Regions from separate parts of the Arthrobacter vasquezii genome, predicted to be linked through region 1. Evidence: predicted binding sites of a transcription regulator. Region 1 holds the regulator's gene; the other holds the start of a gene.
The links. Region 1 encodes HrcA, which represses chaperone genes, less so after heat shock. Its sites were predicted from a motif close to TTNGCACTCGNNNNNNNCGAGTGCNAA; they were not measured.
Positions count from the first base shown of each region.

Region 2: groES (co-chaperone GroES) is a predicted target of HrcA. The motif match lies at 2,313-2,339, and genes of this name have one in related genera.

Region 1 covers NZ_JAROKN010000002.1:7,957-12,376, reverse strand. The annotation lists gene dnaJ (molecular chaperone DnaJ) at 1-1,127, opposite strand, end outside; gene hrcA (heat-inducible transcriptional repressor HrcA) at 1,194-2,210, opposite strand; gene P4U43_RS01140 (DUF3097 family protein) at 2,355-3,206, shown strand; gene P4U43_RS01135 (DUF4870 domain-containing protein) at 3,326-3,757, shown strand; gene hemW (radical SAM family heme chaperone HemW) at 3,762-4,420, opposite strand, start outside.
Region 2 covers NZ_JAROKN010000043.1:20,190-24,609, forward strand. The annotation lists gene P4U43_RS13500 (shikimate 5-dehydrogenase) at 53-874, shown strand; gene P4U43_RS13505 (THUMP-like domain-containing protein) at 895-2,106, opposite strand; gene groES (co-chaperone GroES) at 2,479-2,775, shown strand; gene groL (chaperonin GroEL) at 2,863-4,420, shown strand, end outside.

The sequences.
Region 1 (4,420 bases):
TATAGATTCCCGAGGCGTTCACGAAGGCGGGCAAAAACTCCTGATCCGCTGCTCGCCAGCTGGCCCTCGGTAAATTCTTCGCCGCGCATTTCCGCAAGGCGCCGAAGCAGTTCTTCCTGTCCGCTGTCGAGGTTCCGCGGCGTTTCCACGCTCAAATGCACCAGCAGGTCCCCTCTGCCGTATCCGCGCAGGTGGGTCACCCCAAGGCCGCGAAGGGTAATCACTTCGCCCGACTGCGTGCCGGGCTTGATCGTGAGTTCCTGATCACCGTCGAAGCTCTTCATTATCACGTTGGTGCCGAGGGCCGCAGCTGTCATCGGCACGCTCAGGGTCGCGTGAAGGTCGTCGCCCTCACGAAGGAAGGTCGAGTCGCTGTTGACCCGAATCTCTACGTAGAGATCGCCCTGGGGACCGCCGGCCGTGCCGACCTCGCCCTGGCCGGCGAGCTGAATACGGGTACCTGTAGCGACACCCGCGGGCACCTTGATGGTGAGGCTTCGGCGGGAACGGATGCGGCCATCCCCATTGCATTCGTTACAGGGATGCGGGATGACGGTTCCGTACCCCTGGCAGGTGCCGCAGGTCGCCGTCGTCATTACCTGACCGAGGATGGACCGAACCGCACGCTGCACCTGACCGGATCCGCCGCAGATATCACAGGTTCGCGGGGAAGTACCCGGCTGGGTACAGGATCCATCGCAGGTAGGACACACCGCCGCTGAATCTACCTCGATCTTCTTGTTGGTACCAAAGACCGCATCCTTCAGATCGATCCGGACGGCTATCAACGCGTCCTGACCGCGTTGGGTTCGGGATGGGGGGCCGCTGGGACCGCCTCCGCCGAAGAATGTCTCGAAAATGTCCTGGAACGCAAAGCCCGAGCCGGAATAACCGGCACCGAATCCATTGTCGGTGCCGTTTTCATTACCGGTGGTGTCGTAGACGCGCCGCTTCTGGGGATCCGAGAGTACCTCGTACGCGCGCGTGACGAGCTTGAACTCCTCAGCTGCTTCCGTGCCGACGTTGACGTCCGGGTGGAGCTTGCGGGCAAGCTTCCGGTATGCCTTCTTGATTTCTTCGCCGCTGGCGTCGCGTGCAACGCCAAGGACCTCGTAGTGATTACTCACTCCTGCACATCACTTCCTGTTATCTCACCGCGTGAGCGGCTGGGCTTCATGGGCTCCGTCATCCGGTCAAGATTCATCGAGGATGCGGGAAAGGTAGCGGGCCACCGCTCTCACGGCGGCCATGGTGGTCGGGTAATCCATTCTCGTGGGGCCAAGCACTCCCACCTTTGCCAGTGAATCCGGTCCATAGCCGGTAGCAATCACGGAGGCTTCGGCCAAACCGCCATACGGGTTCTCCCGGCCGATGCGGACCGAGATGCCCAGAGCATCCTGCCCCATCTCGGAAAGCAACCGAAGCATGACAACCTGTTCCTCAAGCGCTTCCAGGACCGGACCAATGGTTAAAGGAAAGTCGAGGGTTGAGCGGGCGAGGTTGGCCGTGCCCGCCAGCACGATCCGGTCTTCCCTGTTAGCGGCTGACAACTGTTCCAGGCTGTGTCCAATTGCCTGGCCGAGAGATTGCAGCGAGGGGGGAAGATCCGCAATGCACGCACCGAGTTCCTGGGGAACCGACGGCAGACGAACACCGGAAACCCTTTCCAGAAAATGCTGGCGCAGGTCGGCCAGGTCATTTTCCTGTGCCTCGGCGGGCACGGATACTACGCGCTGCTGCACAGCGCCGTTCGTGGAGATCAGCACCACGAGCGCGCGACCGGGAGCGAGCAGCACGAGTTCGATGTGGCGGACGGACGCCGTGCCCAGGTGCGGGTACTGCACGACCGCAACCTGATTGGTGAGTTGGGCGAGCAGACGGACGGTGCGGTCGAGGACGTCGTCGAGATCGTCTGCGCCCTCGAGGAGTGCGCGGATAGCCCGCTTTTCCGGGGCCGACAGCGGCTTGACCTCGGCGATCCGGTCGACGAACAACCGATAACCCTTGTCGGTCGGGATGCGGCCGGAACTGGTATGCGGGGCTGTGATCAGGCCCTCTTCTTCCAGAAGTGCCATGTCATTGCGGATTGTTGCCGAAGATACGCCCAGCCTGTGGCGCTCGACCAGCGCCTTGGATCCCACCGGCTCGCGGGAATGGACGTAATCCTCAACGATGGCCCGCAGGACTTCAAGCCGCCTGGGTTCGCTCATGTTCACCTCCGATGTACTTTCCTGCCCTGTTTCTGAGTTAGCACTCAACACACCTAAGTGCCAAGTCTAATACGATCGAGGCGATTGTTAGCATTGGCTCTGCCTGTTCCGAAGGCAGGGATTTGTGGAAGCGAGCGAAGTCACATGTCGTATCACGAGTGGGGAGCACAGGATCTTACCGGACCCCGGGCCGCCCCGGCCGCCAAGGTCGAAGCCCGTCCCGGCGTCGTCCTTGAAGACGTGCAGAGCGGATTCGTCGGGGAGATCCTGCGCACGGAGAAGGCAGGTGGGATGCACGTGATGGTCCTTGAGGACCGCCGCGGCAAGCGACGCACTTTTCCGCTCGGCTTCGGCTTCCACCATGAAGGTTCGCCGGTGGAACTGATTCCTGCCCGCGCGCAGTCAGCAGCACAGCTGAGAACGGCGTCGGGCTCTGTCCGGGTTGCCGGAGCGCGGGCGCGCACGGCTCGGGCCAGCAGGATCTGGGTCGAGGGCAAACACGATGCCGAGCTGGTGGAGAAGGTGTGGGGAGACGACCTGCGGGTTGAGGGCATCGTGGTGGAGCCGTTGCATGGCGTAGACGATCTGGCAGCAGCCGTGCGGGACTTTGCTCCCTCCGCCGGACGCCGCCTGGGTATCCTCGTCGATCATCTACTGCCCGGCACCAAGGAAGCCCGGATCGCGGCCGGGGCGATGACGGTGGCGGGCGCCGCCGGGAACGTACTGATTGTCGGGCACCCCTACGTCGATGTGTGGCAGGCTGTGAAGCCGCGTGCTCTTGGTCTTGATGCCTGGCCGGTAATACCCCGCGGCGAGGACTGGAAGACGGGGATATTGAGCCGGTTAGGCTGGCCGCACTCCACGCAGGCGGATGCCGCGAACGGCTGGAAGCGCATCCTCAACGGCGTCAGCACCTACGCTGATCTCGAACCGACGCTGCTCGGGCGCGTCGAGGAAGTCATCGATTTCCTCACTGCACCGGGAGCCGGCGCATAGCCATTGAAGGCTTCGTCGCGGCACACGCGACTGCGCCCGGCCGGTACACCAAGTACCCTTGAGGAAGTAAGTTCCGCTTGTGTGAGCGGTGAAGTCCGAACAGCCCGAAGGAAGTACCGTTGCCTAACAGCGCAGACCGGCACGGTGACGCCCAGTCACGACCGGCGCCCCGGGACTCTGATCCCGCGTTCCAGGGTGCCAGTTCCAGTGCGCCACCGCTGAGTCCGTCGGAAGACCGTCAGTGGGCAACGCTGTCCCACTTCCTCGGCATCCTGGGGTTTGTGCCGTCGCTGATCATTTTTCTGATCTTCCGCGACCGGGGCGCCTTCACCGAGCAGGAATCGAAGGAAGCGTTCAACTTCACTTTCCCGCCAAGCATCATTGCCGGGATCTGCCTGCTGCTGTCCCTGATACCCGGGATCGGCGGGATCTTCGCCGTCCTCAATGCGCTCATCTGGGTGATGCTGGCAGCGTTCTCCGTTGCGGCCGGTATCCACGTCAACCGGGGCAAGCCGTACCGCTACCCCTTCAACCTGAGGATTTTCCACTAGCCGCTCAGTTCGGCAACAACCGCCGGACGACGGCGTCAGCGAGCAGCCGTCCCCGTCCGCTGAGGCGCACAACACCTTTGAAAGCATCCGCCGGCTCTATCAACCCGTCCGCGATCAACCCGGCCACCGCGTGACGTCCCTCCGGCTGGAGGTCAGCCACCGGATACCCCTCGGCCAACCGTGAGCGTAGGAGAACGTCCTCGACGTAGCGAGCCGTTTCGTCCAGTACTTCTCTGCCGGCCGCGGGCGATGCGCCGGTGTCCAGGCGCTGCGCATAGGCGGCGGGATGCTTGACATTCCACCACCGTGTGCCGCCCATGTGGGAATGGGCGCCCGGACCGGCTCCCCACCAGTCGTGGCCTTTCCAGTACGCAATGTTGTGGCGGCACTGATCCTCGCCAGTGCGGGCCCAGTTACTTACCTCATACCAGGACATTCCGGCCCCACGAAGCATGTTCTCAGCAATTTCGTACTTGTCCGCGTGGTCGTCGTCGTCGACCATCGGCACCTCACCGCGGCGGATCCGCCGGGCCAGGGCGGTGCCGTCTTCGATGATCAGCGCGTACGCAGACAGATGATCCGGTTCCAGGGCGAGCGCCGCTTCGAGGGAGCTCTCCCAGTCCGACAACTCCTCACCGGGTGTTCCGTAGATCAGGTCGAGAC
Region 2 (4,420 bases), on a different contig from region 1:
GTTCTGCCGTGTGAAGCGACCACCCTCAGGAAACGACCGGCATAATTGACGGGTGCCGATCCTGAACAAAGACATGGTCCTGTGTATCTCCCTCGCCGCCCGGCCGAGCAATCTAGGAACCCGCTTCCACAACTGGCTGTATGACCAGCTGGGCCTGAACTACATCTACAAAGCGTTCACCACCACGGATCTTCCGGCAGCCATCGGCGGCGTACGCGCGCTGGGGATTCGCGGGTGCGCCGTATCGATGCCATTCAAGGAAGACGTCATCGAGCTGGTGGACCGCATGGATCCCTCCGCGCTGGCCATCGATTCGGTAAACACCATCGTGAACGACGACGGCGTCCTCATCGCCTACAACACCGATTACCTTGCGGTCGCGGAACTGATCAAACAGCGCTCGGAGGTGACGCCGTCGTCGTCGGTTCTGCTGCGCGGCTCCGGCGGAATGGCCAAGGCTGTTGCCGCGGCCGTACGGGACGCGGGCTTCACCCGGGTGACGGTTGTTGCACGGAACGAGGAGGCCGGCAGACGCCTGGCAGGGTTGTACGGGTTCCAGTGGCAGGCCGAGCCGGGAAACTCCACCGCGGACCTGCTCATCAACGTAACGCCGCTCGGCATGGCCGGGCAGGACGAGGAGGTACAGTCCTTCAGCGACGAGGCGATTGCTGCGGCGTCGCTGGTGTTCGACGTCGTTGCGTTGCCGTCGGAGACGCCCCTCATCAGGGCGGCCCGGCGCGCAGGCAAGCCCGTGCTCACCGGAGCCGAGGTGATTGCGCTGCAAGCGGCCGAACAGTTTGTCCTCTACACCGGCGTGCGTCCATCGGCTGAGCAGATCCGCCAGGCGGGAGAGTTTTCGCGGCAGCCTGCGTAGCTGCCAGAGCAGTACCGGATCTAGCCCAGTACAGGATCGACGACGACGGCGACGCGCTCTTCGCCGATCCGCGTCAGTACCAGCGTGGCCTTGTTTGTTGCCTTCTTCGAGCCGGCGAGGAGCTGCTTGCGCAGCTCTTCGGGCGTGACTGAGGTTCCGCGCTTTTTGATGTCGAGAATCCCGATGTCGTTGGCCTTGACCCACGCTTTCAACGCCTTGACGTTGTAGGGCATCACTTCGAGGACGCGGTAGGGCCGGGCGAACGGGGTGTCTACCAGCTCCGGCGCGCAGATGTAGGCGATGTGCGGGTCGACCAGGTGCCCGCCGATGGAACGAGCAACGTCGGCTACCAATCCGGCCCTGATCACAGCGCCGTCCGGTTCGTAGAGGTAGCCTTCCACCGGACCGATAGGGGCGTCGTCGTCCTCGCCGAAGTTGGTGTGGCTGGTCAGCTCAGTGGCGCCGTCCGCGCCGATGAGCAGGGCGCCGCGGCGGACGTTGTCGCGGCGGAGGGCGTTGAACCAGAGCACTACCTCGGCAACATCGCCGTCCACGCTTACCCACTGGGCTTCGCAGTTGGCCGGAACCGCGTCATGCGGGATCCCGGGCCCGAGCTTCACACCCACAGGCATGCCGGTGTCCGCGAGGCTCTCCACGAAGGACAGGGGAGGCGAGAAGGCTTCCGGGTCGAAGAGGCGCCTGGTGCCTGAGCTGGAAGTGGTCCGTCGGGCGGGGTCCAGCCACACGCCGTCGTACTTTGTCAGGTCAAGGGAGGAGGCATCAGTGTTGACAACGGTCGCGTTGGACCACGGCAGCAGATTCATGGTGGCGGCAGCGGCGGTGGTTTCGTCGAGTTCGACGGCGGTGACGTCGCGTTCCAGCGTGGCGAGGGCCATCGAGTCGGCGCCAATCCCGCAGCCAAGGTCTGCGACCTTCTGGACGCCGGCAGTGACGTAGCGTTGGGCGTGGCGGGCGGCGACGCTGAGGCGGGTTGCCTGCTCGAGGCCGGCTGGGGTGAAAAGCATCCGGTCGGCGAAGGGACCGAACTTCACCTGAGCCTTCGCACGGAGCCGGGACTGGGTGAGGGCTGCATTGACGACGTCGGGGGAGTGGCCCGCCGCGCGGAGCTGTTCGTTGAGCCGGAGGCTGTCCGCTTCGGAGTACGGTCCGAGAGAGTTGAGCAGCTCCCAGCCCTCGGGAGTCAGGATGGGCTCAAGGAGGTTCTGGGTCACGGTGTCGCTTTCAACTGGAGCTTTCGGCGAGGGGCTGGGTCCGGTTCTTCAGTCTAGGGGTTGTGCCCGGGGCCGGATCCCCCACGTCCTGCTGTGAAAGTCCGCGCATCACCGGCGTGTTCCCGCCGACACGCCCCTGCCGGCTCCAGGAAGCGGGGAATTCGGACCGGCGCAGGGGGCCCGGCCCGCCCTGCAACACCACCCCTCTGGCACTCGCCTTGACCGAGTGCTAACCGTTGCATAAAGTCAGACTTGGCACTCTCACTATGAGGCTGCTAATCCTTCGAGGATGCGCCAACCGGCACCGCGACGACGGTCAGCGCCTGCTCGATACCCAAAGATTCATTCAAACCAAGTGAAGGAGAGGTCCGAGTGTCGGTCTCTATCAAGCCTCTTGAAGATCGTATTGTCGTCCGCCCGCTGGAAGGCGAGCAGACCACCGCATCCGGTCTGGTCATCCCGGACACTGCCAAGGAAAAGCCCCAGGAGGGCGAAGTTGTCGCAGTAGGCCCCGGCCGCGTTGATGACAATGGCAACCGCGTTCCCGTTGATGTAGCTGAAGGCGACGTCGTCATCTACTCCAAGTACGGCGGAACCGAAGTCAAGCACGGAGGCCAGGAATACCTGGTTCTTTCCGCTCGCGACGTTCTGGCGATCATCGTCAAGTAGTTGTGCAGAAGAACCCCGGTCAGCATCGGCCGGGGTTCTTTCCTGTCAGTACACATTCCTGCACAAGCCTGAAAGGAACGAAACAACATGGCAAAGCAGTTGGAATTCAACGACGCCGCCCGACGCAAGCTCGAAGCAGGCGTCGACAAGCTGGCCGACACCGTCAAGGTGACTCTCGGCCCTCGTGGACGCAACGTCGTCCTCGACAAGAAGTGGGGCGCCCCCACCATCACGAACGACGGCGTGACCATCGCCCGTGAGGTGGAGCTGGACGACCCCTATGAGAACCTCGGCGCGCAGCTCGCCAAGGAAGTTGCCACCAAGACCAACGACGTCGCCGGTGACGGCACGACGACGGCTACCGTCCTCGCGCAGGCACTGGTCAAGGAAGGCCTGCGGAACGTTGCAGCAGGCGCTGCCCCCGGCGCTCTGAAGCGCGGCATCGAGGTCTCCATCGAGGCCGTTGCTGCCCGTCTGCTCGAGAACGCCCGCGAGGTCGTTGGCAAGCAGACAGCAAACGTCGCAGCCATCTCCGCCCAGAGCCAGGAAGTCGGCGACCTGCTCGCCGAAGCTTTCGATCGGGTCGGCAAGGACGGCGTCATCACGATCGAGGAATCCTCGACCACCCAGACCGAACTTGTCCTCACCGAGGGCATGCAGTTCGACAAGGGCTTCCTGAGCCCCTACTTCGTCACTGACGCAGAGCGTCAGGAAGCCGTCCTCGAAGACGCGCTCATCCTGATCAACTCCGGCAAGATCTCTGCTCTGCAGGAATTCCTGCCGCTGCTCGAGAAGGCGCTGCAGGCAGGCAAGCCGCTGTTCATCATCGCCGAAGACATTGAAGGTGAAGCGCTGTCCACCCTGGTGGTCAACAAGATCCGCGGCACCCTCAACGTCGTAGCAGTCAAGGCTCCCGGTTTCGGCGACCGCCGCAAGGCCATGCTCCAGGACATCGCCACCCTCACCGGTGCGCAGGTTGTCTCACCGGATCTCGGCCTCAAACTGGACCAGGTCGGTCTTGAGGTTCTGGGCTCGGCCCGCCGCATCACCGTGACGAAGGACAACACCACCATCGTTGACGGCGCAGGCAGCGAGCAGGACGTCGCGGACCGCATCGCTCAGATCCGCGCTGAAGTTGAGCGCACCGACTCCGATTGGGACCGCGAGAAGCTCCAGGAGCGCCTCGCGAAGCTCGCCGGCGGCGTCGGCGTCATCAAGGTCGGTGCAGCCACCGAAGTTGAGCTCAAGGAAAAGAAGCACCGCATCGAGGACGCAGTGTCCTCGACCCGCGCCGCCCTTGAAGAGGGCATCGTGGCAGGCGGCGGTTCCGCTCTGATTCACGCCTCGAAGGTCCTCGATGAGGACCCAAGCGTGCTCAAGCTCGAGGGCGACGCCGCGACCGCCGTCGGTCTCGTGCGCCGCGCCCTGGTCCAGCCGCTGCGCTGGATCGCCGAGAATGCCGGCTACGAGGGTTACGTCGTCATCGACAAGGTGAGCCAGCTTGAGGTCGGCCACGGCTTCAACGCCGTCACCGGTGACTACGAAAACCTGGTCGACGCCGGCATCATCGACCCGGTCAAGGTCACCCGGTCGGCACTGCGCAACGCAGCGTCGATCGCGGCACTGGTTCTCACCACCGAAACCC